DNA from 4 places in the Arthrobacter sp. UYEF3 genome. Region 2 is predicted to be linked to each of the others. Evidence: riboswitches for the same ligand, from Rfam matches in the RefSeq annotation. Region 2 holds a riboswitch; each other region holds the start of a gene.
What was found. A riboswitch is a leader RNA that binds a small molecule or an ion and turns the genes downstream of it on or off. The one in region 2 is predicted to bind thiamine pyrophosphate.
Positions count from the first base shown of each region.

Region 1: another riboswitch for thiamine pyrophosphate. It lies ahead of thiO (glycine oxidase ThiO); the one in region 2 lies ahead of thiC (phosphomethylpyrimidine synthase ThiC).
Region 3: another riboswitch for thiamine pyrophosphate. It lies ahead of ABIB14_RS12415 (ECF transporter S component); the one in region 2 lies ahead of thiC (phosphomethylpyrimidine synthase ThiC).
Region 4: another riboswitch for thiamine pyrophosphate. It lies ahead of thiM (hydroxyethylthiazole kinase); the one in region 2 lies ahead of thiC (phosphomethylpyrimidine synthase ThiC).

Region 1 is NZ_JBEPNK010000007.1:71,396-75,590, forward strand. Features, by position in the region: gene ABIB14_RS07135 (thiazole synthase) at 1-550, opposite strand, end outside; gene thiS (sulfur carrier protein ThiS) at 556-792, opposite strand; gene thiO (glycine oxidase ThiO) at 789-2,075, opposite strand; TPP riboswitch at 2,066-2,185, opposite strand; gene thiE (thiamine phosphate synthase) at 2,212-2,937, shown strand; gene ABIB14_RS07155 (RNB domain-containing ribonuclease) at 2,991-4,195, shown strand, end outside.
Region 2 is NZ_JBEPNK010000024.1:41,210-45,404, reverse strand. Features, by position in the region: gene ABIB14_RS15070 (hypothetical protein) at 1-20, opposite strand, end outside; gene ABIB14_RS15065 (VOC family protein) at 278-1,153, opposite strand; gene ABIB14_RS15060 (amidohydrolase family protein) at 1,236-2,336, opposite strand; TPP riboswitch at 2,422-2,529, shown strand; gene thiC (phosphomethylpyrimidine synthase ThiC) at 2,524-4,195, shown strand, end outside.
Region 3 is NZ_JBEPNK010000016.1:69,377-73,571, forward strand. Features, by position in the region: gene ABIB14_RS12395 (Na+/H+ antiporter subunit E) at 1-322, shown strand, start outside; gene ABIB14_RS12400 (MrpF/PhaF family protein) at 319-597, shown strand; gene mnhG (monovalent cation/H(+) antiporter subunit G) at 587-976, shown strand; gene ABIB14_RS12410 (DUF4235 domain-containing protein) at 1,022-1,285, opposite strand; TPP riboswitch at 1,708-1,849, shown strand; gene ABIB14_RS12415 (ECF transporter S component) at 1,919-2,551, shown strand; gene ABIB14_RS12420 (ABC transporter ATP-binding protein) at 2,565-4,172, shown strand; gene ABIB14_RS12425 (energy-coupling factor transporter transmembrane component T family protein) at 4,169-4,195, shown strand, end outside.
Region 4 is NZ_JBEPNK010000025.1:4,636-8,830, reverse strand. Features, by position in the region: gene ABIB14_RS15210 (alanine racemase) at 1-946, opposite strand, end outside; gene ABIB14_RS15205 (hypothetical protein) at 1,441-1,650, shown strand; TPP riboswitch at 1,684-1,780, shown strand; gene thiM (hydroxyethylthiazole kinase) at 1,772-2,575, shown strand; gene thiE (thiamine phosphate synthase) at 2,572-3,234, shown strand; gene ABIB14_RS15190 (ABC transporter substrate-binding protein) at 3,399-4,195, shown strand, end outside.

The DNA.
Region 1 (4,195 bases), on a different contig from region 2:
TCAGCTCGATGTTGTGCGGGTTCAGGATGCCCAGGCCGGTGCCGATGGGGGCGCCGAGGGGCATGACGGCGGTGGCGCCGAGGTTTTCCAGCCGAAGGGCCAGCACCGGGTCGTCGTTGGTGTAGGCGAAGACCTTGAAGCCTCGGCCCACAAGCTGTTCGGTGGCCTCCACAAGCTCCACCGCGTCCGGCAGCAGGGTATGCTCGTCCGCGATCACCTCGAGTTTCACCCAGTCGGTCTCCAGTGCTTCGCGCGCCAGTTCGGCCGTGAGGACGGCGTCCCGGGCCGTGAAGCAGCCGGCCGTGTTGGGCAGCACCCGGATGTTGCGCTCTGCCAGCAGCTGAAACAGCGAGCCGCTCTCGGCCGGCGAGTAGCGGCGCATCGCCACGGTGGTGAGTTCCGTTCCGGAGGCCACCAGCGCGGCGCCGAGCTCGTCCAGGCTCGGCGCACCGCCGGTGCCCATGATCAGCCGCGAGCCCAGTTCCACGCCGTCGACCGTCAACGGGTCCCGGCGTGCCGGCTGTGTTGCCGCGAGTGTTGTTACGCCCATGTTGTTCATCCTCCCTGGACGGCCGTGACGAGTTCGACGTCGTCGTTTTCGGCGAGCGCAGTCGCGTACCACTGGCTGCGCGGCACCACCTCGGCGTTGCGGGCGACGGCGACGCCGAGCTTCCGGCCGTCCGTGGCCCGGCCGTCCGCAGCCAGCGTGCGGCCCGTGACCGTGCTGACCAGGGCGCTGACGGTGGCGCCGTCGGCGACCGCGTGCGGCGCTCCGTTGAGCCTGATATTCATAGTGTTTTCCTGTCTTTCGTTGCGGTGGCCCGCGGTGTCCTGTTGGCGGCCGGAGAGTCAAGGAGGCGATCGGAGAAGCGGTCCGGGCGAAAACCGGCCCAGCGGGGATCCGGTTCTCCATCCAACAGGTGCCGGCAGACGGCGGCAGCCACCGGGGTGAGTAAGACGCCATGCCGGAAGAAGCCGGTGGCAATGATCAGTCCCTCGAAGTCCTGCCCCGACCCAGGGCGGGCCACACGCCCCAGCAACGGGGCGTTGTCCGGGGTGCCCGGCCGCGCCCGGGCCGTGGCCTCGAGCAGTTCCAGCTCGGCGACGGCCGGGAGCAATTGCTGGGCGTCACGAAGCAGCTGGTAGACGCCTCCGGCGGAGACAGCGCCGGGGTCTGAAGGGGCATCCTCCCGCTGGGTTGCACCGATCACCACTGTGCCGTCCTCCCGCGGCACGATGTACACCGGGATCCCGCGGACCAGGCCCCGCACGGTGCAGCGCAGCAGCGGCCGGAGCGGCTGCGGCACGCGGAGCCGGAGAATATCGCCGTAAACCGGCCGCAGTGGCAGGGTCAGTCCGCCGGGCAATCCCTGCAGTCCGGCCGCCCCGAGGCCGTTGGCCACGATCGTCTCGCGGGCGCGGATCTCCCCGCCGCCCTCGAGGCTGACCCCGGAGACGCGGCCGCCCTGCCAACGGAGTCCGGCGGCGCGTCGGGGCACGGCCGTGTAGCGGCCGTCGCGGGCCAGGAGCTCGCCGATCCGGGCCAGCAGCCGGCGCGGGTCCACCTGGTGGTCGGCCGGGATGTCGAAAGCGCAGGAGATGCCCGGGCTGAGCAGGGGTTCGCGCCTGCGCGCCTCGCGCACTGTCAGTGGTTCCACGGCCAGGCCGCAGGCCTGTTGCACAATCCGCAGGTCGGCGAGCGCCCGGCGGTCGGCCGCGTCTGCGCCGACGGCGAGAGTCGGCGTCGTGCGGTACCCGGTACCGCCCGCGTCTGCTTGGCCGTCCGCGTCAGCACTGCCGCCGCCCAGTCCGGCGGCGAAGCCGGGCCAGAGCCTTGAAGCTTCCAGCATGAGGGCCAGCAGCTCTTCTTCCTGGTAATGGAGTTCGCTCACAGGCGCCAGCATGCCGGCGGCTGCCCAGCTGGCGCCGGTGCCGGGGGCGTCATCGACCAGTGCGACGGAGCGGCCCGACCGGCACGCTTCCCACGCGATGCCGTGCCCGATTACCCCGCCGCCGATCACGGCAACGTCGTAAGGCCCCGGTGGTGCGGCGGATGTGACAGCTGGTGAGACCATGGCTTCCTTCCCTACGCCGGTACTAACCGGATCAGGTCAAGCGGTCGGCTCTGACGCCCTCTCAGCCCTTCCGTCGTGTGACGGCTCTGCGGGCTCCCGCGGTATGAGACCAGTTTAGAGGAACTAGGCTGGGGTCATGAGCCAGGAAGTCCGCACCACCGCCCGCCTGTACCTGTGCACCGATGCTAGGAAGGAGCGCGGCGACTTCGAAGACTTCGTTGACGCCGCCTTTGCCGGGGGCGTGGACATCATTCAACTGCGGGACAAGTCGCTGGAGGCAGCCGAGGAACTTGAACTGCTTGAAGTCCTGCACTCCGTGGCGCTGCGGCACCGCCGGCTCTGGTCGGTCAACGACCGCGCCGACCTCGCCTCGCTGGCGGGCGCCCCCGTCTTCCACATCGGGCAAAAGGACATCCCGCTGGCCGCGGCCCGGGATTTCCTTGGCGCGAGCACCGTTATCGGCATGTCCACGCACACCCCGGATCAGGTCGATGCGGCCCTCGCCGCCGCCAACGATCGAAGCGGGCTGGACTACTTCTGCGTGGGGCCGGTCTGGGCCACCCCCACGAAACCGGGCCGCGCCGCTGTGGGGCTGGATCTGGTGCGCTACGCCGCAGGCGCGAGCGATCGCCACGGGGCCGGGGCCGCCGGAGGGGATTCCGGGGCGGTGCCGTGGTTCGCGATCGGCGGCATCGACCTGGGCAACGTGGAGCAGGTCGTCGACGCCGGCGCCCGGCGCGTCGTGGTGGTCCGGGCGATTACCGAGGCCGACGATCCGGCCGCGGCGGCTCGGGCCCTGCTCGCCGCCCTCGACGCCGGGGCGTCGCTCGACGCACACGCCACCGCGGGCGCCGGAGACTAGCCGGCGAGCCTGGTTTCACGATTAATGGCGGAATTCGGGCTAACCTGATTTTCGTGTCTCATCATCGCCTGACTCCAACAGTGCTTCAGCAGCCGAACCAGCTTGCCCAGGCACTCAACGCACTACGGACCACGCTGGAATTGCCGGGGCCCTTTCCTGAGGACGTACTCCGGGATGCCGAAGCCGCCGTGGCCGGCCACCGGTTGCCGGAACTGGACCTGACCCATCTGGAGTTCGTGACGATTGATCCGGCGTCCTCGACGGACCTGGACCAGGCCCTCTACATTGACCGCGCCGGCGACGGGTACAAGGTCTTTTATGCGATCGCGGACGTGCCGTCCTTCGTGGCACCCGGCAGCCCGCTCGACGCCGAGACCCGCCGCCGCGGCCAGACCTTCTACACCCCCGACGGCCGCATCCCGCTGCATCCCGAGGTCATCAGCGAGGCGGCCGGCAGCCTGCTGGCGGGCCAGCTCTGCGCGGCCTTTGTCTGGGAGTTCGAGCTCGGCGGCGCTGCCGAGGTGTCCTCCGTTCTGCTCCGCCGGGCCCAGGTCCGCAGCCGGGCCAAGCTCAGCTACCACGGCGTGCAGGCCGAACTCGACGGCGGCACCGCGGACCCGGTGCTGCAGCTGCTCAAGGAAGTCGGCGGCAAACGGGTGGAACTGGAACGGTTGCGCGGCGGGGCCAGCCTGAACATGCCGGAGCAGGAAATCGAGCAGCTCCCCGACGGCGGCTACCGGATCGTCGCCGCCCCGCCACTGCCGGTAGAGGACTGGAACGCCCAGATTTCGCTGATGACCGGGATGGCCGCAGCCGAGCTCATGCTCCGGGGAAAGGTCGGCATCCTGCGCACCATGCCCGCTCCGGACGAGAGCTCGCTGCGCCACTTCCGCCGCCAGACCGGCGCGCTCGGAAAGGCCTGGGACGGCCAGGTCAGCTATGGGGAGTACCTGCGCACCCTGGACCCCACCGACCCCCGCCAACTGGCGATCCTGCACTCCGCGGGCATGCTCTTCCGCGGCGCCGGCTATACCCCGTTCGACGGCGCCGTCCCCGAGGACGCCGTCCAGTCGGCCATCGGCGCGGCCTATGCCCACTCCACCGCCCCGCTGCGGCGCCTCATCGACCGCTTCGTCCTGGTGATCTGCGAGGCCCTCTCCAACGGCGCGGAGGTTCCGGGCTGGGCCCGCGAAGCCCTCCCCTCCTTGCCTGCCATCATGGCCGCCTCGGACCAGCTGGCCGCCAAATTGGAGCGGCT
Region 2 (4,195 bases):
AAGATTTCAGTAAATCCCAAGGAACTGCTCCTCATGAAGGTCGGCGTAGCGTCGTACCGGCGGCCGCACTGCAGGCACGAGGCTGCTGCTACCGTCCGGTTTCAGCCTAGCCCAGCCGGACGGTGCGCTCAGACTGGACATGCCCTGCCGTGGCCGCGGGCAGTGGACATATAGGCACCACGTCCACTCCTTGCTCCGAACAATGGGCATGTCCGGAGTTTGGGCCAGCGACAAGCGGGACGTGTCCCGTTTGCCCCGGCCCAAGTACAGCCGGGTCTCAGCGAACGGCGACGCGGATCCGGTTGCGCCACGGATCGTCGAAGCGCAGCTCGGCGCCCGTGTGGTGGGACTGGACTCCGGCGGTCTTGAGGCGGTCCGCGAGGGCGCCGACGTCCTCGCCGGACGGCACTTCGATCAGGACCTCGCCCAGGCCCAGGGTGTCGCGGCGGGGTCCGGCGCCGCGGCTGTTCCAAACGTTCATGGCCATGTGGTGGTGGTAGCCGCCGGCGGACACGAAGAGCGCCTGGCCGTGCCAGCCGGCCGTTTTTTCGAAGCCGAGGGTGCGGACGTAGAAGTCGTGGGCGGACTGCACGTCGCCGACCTGCAGGTGGATGTGCCCAATGCCGGCTTCGGCCTGCCGCTGACCGGCCAGCGATGCCTCGGTGAGGTGCTGCTCGAGGTAGCGTTGCGGCGGCAGGGCGAGGCTGTCCATCACGACATTGCCGCCCTCCCAGGACCAGGTGTCGCGGGGACGGTCCCAGTAGAGCTCGATGCCGTTGCCCTCGGGGTCGTTGAAATAGAAGGCCTCGCTGACGAGGTGGTCGGCGCTGCCGGTGAAGGACTGCGGCTCGTATTGGGCCGCGCTGGCCACGGTGGCTGCCAGCGCGGGCTGGTCCTCGAAAAGCAGGGCGGTGTGGAACAGCCCGGCCTCGCCGCGCGAGGGAAAGCTGAGCCCCGATGCCGGGGCGAGGTGGACCAGCGGCTTCTGCCTGCGTCCAAGGTAAAGCCCGCCGTCCTGCTCTGCCACGATGTCGAGGCCCAGGGCGCGCTGGTAGTAGTCGGTCATGAGCTGCATGTCGCCGACCTTGAGCATCACGGTGCCCATGGTGAGTTCGGCGGGAAGAAGATCCTGGGTGCTGGCTTCTGCTGTCATCGAAACGCTCCAGTGGTTTCGCGGCCACCGACCCTCGGAGACCCGTTCATACTACTAAATTACTTGAAGCTTCAATTTATTCCTAATGTGCGGGCACTCCCGGACGGACTAGTTCACCGCGCAGCACGATGTTCCGCAGGTCCCGCAGGGTGGCCAGATTACGGCGGGGGTCCTCGGCGCAGACCAGCACGTCGGCGCTGGCGCCTTCGGTGATCGTTTCCGCGCCGAGCCAGTCGCGGGCAGCCCAGCCGGCGGCGTCGAGCGCTGCCCCGGCCGGGAGTCCGGCAGCGTGCAGCGCCTCAAGTTCGTCGACAATGCGTCCGTGTTGGATAACGCTGCCCGCGTCCGTTCCCGCGTAGATGGAAACCCCGGCCTCATATGCCTCGAGAATCCGTTCGGCGCGGAGCTCCCAGAGGGAGTGCATATGCGCGGCGTAGCGGGGGAACTTCGCCTCGGCCCGGGCTGCGATATCGGGGAAGGTGGCGATGTTGATCAGGGTGGGCACGATCGGCACACCCTGCTCGACGAAACGCGGCAGGTGCCGCTGGAGCAGTCCGGTTCCGTGTTCGATGCAGTCGATGCCGGCGTCGAGCATGTCGTCGAGGGTGTCCTCCGCGAAGCAGTGCGCCGTGACCCTGGCGCCCTCGTCGTGGGCTGCCTGGACAGCATCCTTGACGCTGCGCGCCGGGAAGCTGGCGGCGAGGTCGCCGGCGTCGCGGTCGATCCAGTCCCCCACCAGCTTGACCCAGCCATCGCCGGCGCGGGCCTGCTTGCGGACGGCCTCCACGAGGTCCTCGGGCTCCACCTCGACGGCCAGGCCTCGAAGGTACCGGCGCGTCCTCGCGATGTGCCGGCCGGCGCGGATGATGCGTGGCAGCTCGCTCCGCTGCTGGATCCAGCGGGTATCATGGACGGCCCCGGCATCGCGGACCAGCAGAATTCCGGCGTCGCGGTCCGTCCGGGCCTGGTCCTCGGCGATCTGTTCCGGGACGTCCCCGCCGGGTCCGAGCCCGATGTGGCAGTGCGCGTCGACCAGCCCGGGGATAACCCAGCCGTCAAGGACAACGTCCGGGGCCGCGCTGGGACGCTTGAAAGTCAGCCTGCCGTCGACTGCCCACAACCCGCGGTGTTCCCTGACGGGTCCGGTAAGAACGGTGCCGCTGAACTCGATGATGCTGCTCATGCCTTAAAGCCTAATCCGCATCGCTACCCGCACACGGGGCGGGGGCCGCCCCGATGGCTTTCCGCACCGTCTGTGGTAGCTTCGTCTACGACCACACGGGTGCCCCTGCAGGGGCTGAGATCGGGCTGACGCAGTCTGTGACCGTTGAACCTGTCCGGGTAATGCCGGCGAAGGAAGTGAGTAACCCTTGAGCACTACAAATCCAAGGCAGAGCCCTGACCAAACCGGGGCGGCCGCCGTACCAAGCGGGCTCGCCGTCGGCGGTGCATCTCCCGTGACGCAGTCCTTGAAATCCCACACCCTCGCGTATGTCGAAGACGACGGGATCAGTGTTCCCGTGACCGAGATCGCCTTGGAACCCTCCCCGGGGGGTGTCGAGAATCCCCCGTTCCGGGTGTACCGCACGGCAGGGCCGGGCAGCGATCCGGTGGTGGGGCTCGCCCCCTTCCGCCGTGACTGGATCGCCGGACGCGGCGACACGGAGCCGTACCGAGGCCGGGAGCGGAATCTGCTCGACGACGGCAAGTCCGCGGTCCGGCGCGGCGCCTCCTCTGCCGAATGGCGCGGCGCGCCGCCGGAGCCCCGCCGCGCCGTCGACAGCCGTACGGTCACCCAGATGCATTACGCGCGGCAGGGCATTGTGACGCCGGAGATGCGGTTCGTGGCCGTGCGGGAGAACTGCGACGTGGAACTTGTCCGCAGCGAGGTGGCGGCCGGCCGGGCCATCATTCCGAACAACATCAACCACCCGGAGTCCGAGCCGATGATCATCGGCAAGGCCTTCCTCGTGAAGATCAACGCCAACATCGGCAACTCCGCCGTCACCAGCTCCATTGCCGAGGAAGTGGACAAACTGCAGTGGGCCGCCCAATGGGGAGCAGACACCGTCATGGACCTCTCCACCGGCGACGACATCCACACGACCCGCGAGTGGATCATCCGCAACTCCCCTGTTCCCATCGGCACGGTCCCGATCTACCAGGCGCTGGAGAAAGTCAACGGCGAGGCGAACGCCCTGACCTGGGAGATCTACCGGGACACCGTGATTGAACAGTGCGAGCAGGGCGTGGACTACATGACCGTCCACGCCGGCGTCCTGCTGCGGTACGTGCCGCTCACGGTAAACCGGGTCACCGGAATCGTCTCCCGCGGCGGCGCCATCATGGCCGGCTGGTGCCTGGCGCACCACCAGGAAAACTTCCTCTACACCCACTTCGACGAACTGTGTGAAATCTTCGCCAAGTACGACGTCGCGTTTTCCCTCGGCGACGGTCTGCGGCCCGGCGCGACGGCGGACGCCAACGACGCCGCGCAATTCGCCGAACTGGACACCCTGGCCGAGCTCACGCAGCGGGCCTGGGAGTTCGATGTGCAGGTCATGGTCGAGGGCCCGGGGCACGTGCCGTTCCACCTCGTCCGGGAAAATGTGGAGCGCCAGCAGGAACTCTGCAAGGGCGCCCCCTTCTACACCCTCGGGCCGCTGGTCACCGATATCGCACCGGGCTATGACCACATCACCTCGGCGATCGGCGCCACCGAAATTGCCCGCTACGGCACCGCCATGCTCTGCTACGTCACCCCCAAGGAGCACCTCGGGCTGCCGAACAAGGATGATGTGAAGACCGGCGTGATCACCTACAAGATCGCCGCCCACGCCGCCGACCTCGCCAAGGGCCACCCCGGTGCGCACGAACGCGACGACGCCCTGTCGAAGGCGCGGTTTGAGTTCCGCTGGCGGGACCAGTTCGCGCTGTCCCTGGACCCCGTGACTGCCGAGGCCTTCCACGACGAGACGCTCCCCGCTGAACCGGCCAAGACAGCGCACTTCTGCTCCATGTGCGGGCCGAAGTTTTGTTCCA
Region 3 (4,195 bases), on a different contig from region 2:
GGTGGCGGCCAGCTGTCAGGTCCTGTTCCTAGCGGTGGTCCGCGGGCCGCGGGTGATCAGCGCGGTCGTCGCCGTCCCGCTCCGGAGCCACTCCGACCTGCTGGTGACAGCTACCGGGCATGTCATCTCGCTGATCCCGGGGTCCCTGGTGGTGGAAGTGGACCGATCCACGTCCACGCTGTACATCCACGGCATCAACGTCCGTGATGCCGAGGACGCGGCCAAGCTTCGCAAGGAGGTCCGCGACACCGAAGCCGGGCTGATCCGGATCATGGGCAGCCGGGCCGAACTGTCCGCCCTGAAGCAGGAGGTGGGCGCATGATGCCGCTCGTCCTGACCGTCACCGCGGTCGTCCTCTCCCTCGCCGCGGGCGGCGCGATCATCCGCATCGCCCGGGGTCCCTCGCTGCTGGACCGTGTGCTCGCCGCCGATGTGCTGCTGGCCATCCTGGGCGCGGCGCTGTGCATCGATATGGCCGTTAATCGGCACCTGAACAACCTGATGCTGCTGGTGGCCATCTCACTCATCGGCTTCGTCGGTTCGGTGACCGTGGCCCGCTTCGTCGCAGACCGGAGGAGGCAACCCCATGAGTCCTGAAACGACCCCCGCCGACACCGTGATCGACTCCGTCTCGGCCGTGTTCATGGTGGTCGGGGCGCTGATGTCGCTCGGCGCTGCGATTGGCCTGCTCCGGTTCCCGGACCTAATGACCCGGATGCACGCCGCGACCAAACCCCAGGTGCTAGGGCTTTTCCTGCTGCTCTGCGCGGTGGGGCTCCAGCTGCGGACGTGGTGGGTGTGGCCGGTGCTGGTGGTGGCATGGATTTTCCAGCTGCTGACGGTTCCGGTCTCGGCCCACATGGTGGGCCGGGCCGGCTACCGGACCAAGCACCTCCATCCGGAACTGCTCAGCTCCGACGAGCTGGAGGCCGTGGTTCAACAAGCCGCCGGCAAAGACGGCTTCACCGGCGACTAGAAGTAGCTGACGCGCCCAGGGGCGCAGCGCGCTAAACGACGCGAACTACACCACGTCTTGGGTTTGGGCGAAGCGGGTGACCGCGCGCTGCGTGCCGCGGTTGGCGAGGACCTGGATGACGGCGCTGACCGAGGCCGAGATCAAGGCGAAGGTCAGTGCCGAGCGCAGCGTGGTGGGAACGTCGTCGTCGTGGCCCTTGGGAGGCTTGTTGCCCGTGGCCTTTTCCCAGACGGTGTCGACCACCTTCGTGCCGACGAAACCGGCGAGCAGGCTGATGCCGGTGCCAAGCAGTTTGATGATGATGTTCATACTTCATGCTCCTTGCGGGAGAAAACAGGGCTGACCCTAGCGTAGCGTTCCTGGCTGCGGGGCGGGCCCAGGGCGCTGACCGCCACCGCGGCCCCACCCCGGCCCGGGTCCAGCGTCGGGGCATTACCGAACGGCAGAGGATTTCGGCCCAGGCCTCGACCACCGGCTCATGGTCTGCTTTCTGCGGCAGCCCCGACACCGTGGCAGTGCCTGCGGCCCCGAATGCCCACCAGCAGCGACGGTCCGATGAGCGCGGCCAGGGACCCGGGCGTCTGGGGTTGGGAAGAATCCGGGTCGGCATCGGGGGAAGGAACTTTTGAGTCGGCTCTCACGTCTCCGGGGCCGCTGCCCGCGGATTCATCTGAGCCGGACGCCTTAGACGGCGCCCGGGTGTAAACTGAGCAAGCCCACAAGGGTGATTTTAAATACGACAGGGGAGCGCCGCCGTCGGCATCGCTGGAGCAGTCCAGGGAACCGCAGGCGGGCGCTGAGAGTGCGGACAGCCGCAGACCCTCGAACCTGATCCGGTTAGTACCGGCGCAAGGGAGTCGAGTTCTCGGGGTGCCCGGCACCCGTGGCGAAAGCCGCGGCACGGCCGGAACACCCTCCCCTCCTGTACCTCAGGAGGACAAAATGACTGATATATCTGCGAAGCAGACACTGACCACCGGCAAGCACAGCTGGCGTGTGGTCGACATTGTGCTGGCGGCATTGATCGCTGTTGCCGGCGGCGTGATCTTCTGGGCCTGGGATCAAGGTGCCAACCTAATCTCAGTCCCGGTCAACGCCGTCTACCCGCCGCTGACCGGGCTTTACGCCGGCGGCTGGATGATTCCGGCGCTGCTGGGCATGCTGGTGGTCCGTAAGCCGGGCGCGGCGCTGTTCTGCGAAGCGGTGGCGGCCACCGGCGAGTTGATCATGGGCTCGCAGTACGGCACGACGGTGCTCATCTCCGGCATCCTGCAGGGTCTCGGCGCCGAACTCATCTTCGCCGCCTTCCTCTACAAGAAGTTCAACCTGCCGGTGGCCCTGCTGGCCGGCGCCGGGGCCGGCCTGTTCTGCGGCCTGAACGACTCCTTCCTGCCCTGGGGCTGGAACATCGCCTATGAAGCCGGTGACAAGCTCGCTTACATCGTCTTCTGCAGCATCTCCGGGGCCGTGATCGCCGGTGGGCTGTCCTGGCTGGCCACTCGCGGCCTGGCCAGAACCGGCGTGCTTGCGTCGTTCGCTTCCCGCAAAGCGGCATCGGAACCCGTGTTCTCCTGAAGCCCGCACGCGCATGAATTCTTTAGACGCCGCGCGGCCGGCTGCGGTCACCGCCCGCGGCTGGGGCTGGCGGCATGCCGGCCGGTCCCGGCCCGCGGTCAGCGGGCTGGACCTGGACATCCGACCGGGCGAGCGGGTGTTGCTGCTGGGCCCCTCCGGCGCCGGCAAGTCCACACTGTTGCACGCCCTGGCCGGGGTGCTGGGCGACAACAGCGCCGCAGGTGATACTGCCGCCGGCTCCGCGGACGCCGAGGATTCCGACGAGACCGGCAGCCTGCTAATCGACGGCGCCGCGCCCCGGGCGGGGCGCGGCCGGGCGGGGCTGATGCAGCAGGACCCGGAAACCCAGGTGGTTCTGTCGCGGGTCGGGGACGACGTCGCCTTCGGGGCCGAAAACCTCTCCGTGCCTCCGGCGGACATTTGGCGGCGGGTGGCGGAAGCGCTCGACGACGTCGGACTGGCCGGCCTTTCGCTTCAGCACCCGACGTCGGCACTCTCCGGCGGCCAGAAGCAGCGGCTGGCACTCGCCGGGATCCTCGCGATGCGACCAGGGCTGCTGCTGTTGGACGAGCCGACGGCCAATCTCGACCCGGCCGGCGTTCTCGAGGTCCGCGACGCTGTGGGACGCTGCCTGGACAAGACCGGGGCCACCTTGGTGGTGGTGGAGCACCGCGTGGCCGTCTGGAAAGACCTCGTGGACCGGATCGTGGTGCTGCAGCCCGGGTCCGGCACGGAGCCGGCCGTGCTGCTGGACGGTACCCCGGACCGGGTCCTGGAGCAGGCGCGGGAGGTACTCATCACCGCAGGGGTCTGGGTGCCCGGCTACGTGCCGGCCACGCGCGCCCGCCGCGGGGGAGCCGGAGGTGGGACCAACGCGGCCGCCCAACTGCTGCTGGCCGCCGAGGATTTGGCCGTTTCCCGCGAACGCCCCCGCCGCACCGGTCTCCTGCGGGGCTTCCGCACGGTGCCGCCCGCACCGGTGCAGTCCGGAATCACGGCCCAGGTCCGGGACGGGCAGGCGCTGACCATCACCGGCCCCAACGGTTCCGGGAAGTCGGCCTTCGCACTGACCCTGGCCGGCCTGCTGGCACCGGTCGCGGGTTCGGTGTCCGCAACGACGGAGCTCAGTGCGGGCGCTGGCATCGATCCGTACCGGTGGAAGGCCCAGCAGCTGATCGCCAGGATCGGCACGGTCTTCCAGGAACCCGAGCACCAGTTCGTCACCGGCCGGGTGCTGGACGAACTGACGTTTGGACCCCGCCAGCTCGGCCGCGGCGAAGACCGGGTGGACGAACTGCTGGAACGCCTTCGGCTGACCGGCCTCGTGGACGCCAACCCGTACACGCTCTCCGGCGGCGAAAAGCGGCGGCTGTCGGTGGCCACCGTGCTCGCCGCCCATCCGCAAGTGCTGGTGCTGGATGAACCGACGTTCGGCCAGGATGCCAACACCTGGGCTGAGCTGGCCTCGTTCCTTTCCGAGCTGCTCGACGCCGGGACGGCCGTGGTTTCGGTGACCCACGACGCGGAATTCAGCCAGGTCCTGGGCGGCGCCGAGCTGAACCTCGGCGCCCGGCAACCGGGACGCCCCGGCCGCACGGCGCCCGGGGTGAAGGCGCTATGAGGGACGCCCTGACCGTGCGCGGA
Region 4 (4,195 bases), on a different contig from region 2:
TGGGCAGTCCGGCGTCGTACGGAAGATCCCTTTTGCCTGCACCGACGACGGCGATACCCTTTTCCGGGGTGGACAGGACAACGGCGCGAACGGAAAGCGCGGGAATGAGGCCCGGAACGGGGCTCACGGCGGCGTACGTGCCGTGATCGTGGGTGACGTAGCAACCTGATCGGAGAACAGTCCTGGTTCCAGGGACCTGCCCGCCGTCAGGAAGGAACTCAGTGACCCGGTCCGGGAACGCGGAGCCGCCCATTGAATAGATGGGCGTGGCGGTCTCAAAGAAGGTCGCGGTTCCCAGGTATGTGTCCCTCACGAGCCGGCAGTGCCGGTCCACTGCCGTAACCGTATCTTCGGCCCTGCTGTTGGGCACGACGCCTTCGTAACCGGCGACGCCGACCAGCTTCAGGCCCGGCGTGTCCCGGACCATCTCGGCAAGGCGAAGGCCCTCGCCCACGCTGCGAACTCCTGTACGACCGCCGGGGGTTCCGACGTCGATCAGGACCTCGAGGGCGACCGTCCCGCCGTCGAACACCGCCGCCGCGGCCTTGATCCCGGCCGCAGAATCGACGAAACAACGGATTTCCCGGCCTGGATCTTCCTCCAGCCACGTAAGGACGCGCAGTAGCCCGAGCCTGTCGACGATCTCATTGGCAACGAGAATGCGGTCATGTCCCCAGCCCAGGGCCGAAGCGACTTGATCCACGGTGGCGACGGTTACGCCGACCGCGCCGGCAGCCAGCTGCCGCTCTATGATCGGCGACGACATCGTTGTTTTGACGTGCGGGGCGAGATCCACGCCGCGCTCGCGACACCACGCCGCCATGACCCGGATATTGCGGTCCAGGGCCGCGCTATCGAGCCGCAGCTGCGGGTAGGCCGGGCCGGCAGCGAACTGTGCCGCAAAGTCTCCATCAGCTCCGGTCTGGCTCTTGATCAGCTCGCTCACGCTATTCCCCTGTCGTTCGGTCCCAAAAGGCGCTTTCTGCCTCCGACAATCTACTTGGGTTTAAGGGGTCCGTGACTCTGGCAGTTTGAGTGGGGACCGGTTTTGCAGTCTGAGCGCGCGGGACGTCATATCCTGTGGCCCATGGGAGGCGCTTTGGGGTTGGGTGTGGCCCGTCGGATAGCCAGTCGTTGCTGATCTCAGTGGCTTTGGCGGCGTGCCGTTCGAGTTGGGCAGCGTGGGCAGAACCAGCGGGTGCTCTTCCCAGGGCACCGGCGCCTTCTCCTCGGAGGTAAACCGCTCGGGTTGGTCGGCACCGTGTCCTCGACGCGCTGCCGCCGTCGACCGCGGCGACCTGTCAGCATCGAATACTGGGGGGTCCACGTCCGCCAGGGAACTTCCGGCTCCGCCCTGCGGACCTTCACGTTGCGCCGGAACCCACTCTCCACCATGTGGCTCCTCGAAAGCATCAGCGACGGCGAAGAGACAACCGAAAATTGAACGACCAAACCATTAACGATCAGACGTGGGAGGGTATCCGGGCAGAATTTACGCCGCCGGCCCTCGGGCAGTTACTGCACCGGCTCTCCGAGCTCATGGAAGACCCCGAACCTGTGATGCAGCAGCCCGTCCGCGTCTTCATCGACGACGGCACCTTCTGCCCGGGATTCCAGTTCCTCCCCGGCAACCCCCGGTTCTCCGGTTGATGCGCGCCTGTGCCTGTGTGGGAGTAAGCTTTCTCGAGTGACACGGGGTGCCCTGGGTAACAGGGCTGAGATAAGACCCGTTGAACCTGATCTAGTTCGGACTAGCGAAGGGATGTTGCGGATGACTGTTCGCCTGACACCTGACCATATCTGCACGATGCTCGCCCGGTTGCGGGAGACAGGGCCATTGGTGCAGTGTCTGACCAACACGGTTGTGACAAACTTCACCGCGAATGTGCTTCTAGCCCTCGGGGCGGCGCCAGCCATGGCTGATGTCCCCACCGAAGCCGGCCAGTTTGCCCGGATAGCTTCCGGAGTTCTGATCAACGTGGGTACGCCCCACGCGGAGCAACGGGTCGCCATGGTCGAAGCCGCCTCGGCCGCTCAGGAGGCAGGCACTCCGTGGGTTCTTGACCCGGTCGCAGTCGGTGTCCTGCCGGTGCGTACTGCCCTTGCCAGTGAACTGCTCTCTTACGCCCCGACCGCTATCCGGGGCAACGCTTCAGAGGTTATCGCACTGGCCGGGTTGGGGGCAGGTGGCCGTGGTGTTGATGCCATCGATAGTCCCGAAAGTGCGCTGGCAGCGGCCGGCCGCCTGGCCAGTGTTCACGGTTCCGTCGTGGCCGTTTCCGGGGCCGTTGATCTGATTACTGATGGCATCGACGTGATCCGGATCGGTAACGGCCACCCCTATCTGACCCTGGTCACCGGGGGTGGCTGTGCACTGGGTGCGGTCACCGCAGCTTTTTTGGCCGTGGATGGCGACCGTATGGCTGCGACGGCTGCAGCCACCGCAGTGTATACCGTCGCTGCCGAAATCGCCGCTGCCGGCGCCTGCGGCCCGGGCAGTTTCGCGTTCGCGTTCCTGGATGCGCTGGGGTCTGTGGATGCCGAAATAATCCGGTCCAGAGTGGCTATCTCATGACGGGCGCCGGAAGGGCTGGCTTCACCCCGGGGATTTATCTGATTTCTGATGATCAGTTGTGCGGGGAACGCGGAGTGGTGGAGACGGTCAGCGCCGCTGTTGCCGGAGGCGTGCGAATGGTACAGATCCGGGAAAAAACAGCCAGCGCCGCCCGGTTCTACGATCTGGTGATGCGTACCGCGGATGCCGTCGGTGACCGGGCCACAGTGTTGGTGGATGACCGGGTGGATGTTTTTCTCGCCGCCCGGGCGGGCGGTGCGGCTGTCCACGGCGTCCATATCGGTCAAAGCGATCTTCCGGCACCCCAGGTCCGGGCAATTGTTGGCCAGGACGCGTTGATCGGGCTGAGCGCCAACACGGCCGAACATCTCGCGCATCTGCACGCCCTGCCATCAGGGACGGTGGACTATCTGGGCGTGGGCGTGATCCGTCCGACGTCGACCAAACCGGACCATCCGGCGCCCCTGGGCATCGAGGGGTTCGCCGCTATCGCTGCCGCTACGCTGCTGCCCTGCGTCGCAATCGGCGGCATAACCCCGGCCGATGTCAGGGCATTGAGGCGCGCCGGAGCGGCTGGCATCGCCGTGGTCTCAGCCATCTGTGCCGCCGAAAACCCTGCCCGCAGCGCCAAAGACTTTCTCAAGGAATGGACCCACTGAACACAGAAACCGCCGACATACCCCGCCCAGCCATATCTCCATTTCCGGTTCTCGCGCCGCTCCTAAATCGCGGCACCGCGCGGTCGGATAATCCCGGCAAAAACCGGCCCACCATCTATCCGGCACCAGCAAACGCTCCGCATACGCGGGGATAAGGACTTCTCGTGAACAAACGACGACGCTTACTCGTGGGCGCGGCCAGCGCCCTCACCCTTACCGCCATGGCAGCCCTGTCAGCCTGCGCCGGTGCGGGAGGAAATTCCACTCCGGCTTCTTCCGGGACCACACCCATTACCTTCGCCCTGGACTGGACGCCCAACACGAACCACACCGGGCTGTACGTGGCGCTCAACAAAGGCTATTTCGCCGCCGCCGGACTCGACGTCCAGGTACTGCCCTACAGCCAGTCCTCCACCGACACCCTCATCAACTCGGGTGCGGCGGACTTCGGAATCAGCTTCCAAAACACGGCGACGTTCGCCGCAGCAGCGGGGGTGGCCAACACCTCGGTCATGTCGGTGCTCCAACACGATGCCACAGCCATCGGCGTCCTGGCCAGCCGGAAGGACATTGCCAGCCCTAAAGACCTCGACGGTAAAACCTTCGGCACGGCCGGGCCCAGTGCCACGTTCCCTACCGAAGCCGCAGATGCCATCAGGAACGCCGGCGGAACAGGCAACTTCGGTCGCGTCACCCTGGGCACGTCCGCATACGAAGCCCTGTACGCCGGCAGGGTCGACTTCACCTCAGCCTTCAAGACCTGGGAAGGTATCGACGCCTCCCTCCGCGGCACTCCGATGAAGTTTTTCAACCTGCATGACTACGGCGTGCCGGACCAGTATTCGGTGATCATTGAAGGCAACGAGGAATGGATCAAGGGACACCCGGACGTGACCCGGAAGTTCGTCCAGGCCCTCCAAAAGGGTTACCAATATGCCGCAGCCGACCCCGACGCTGCCGC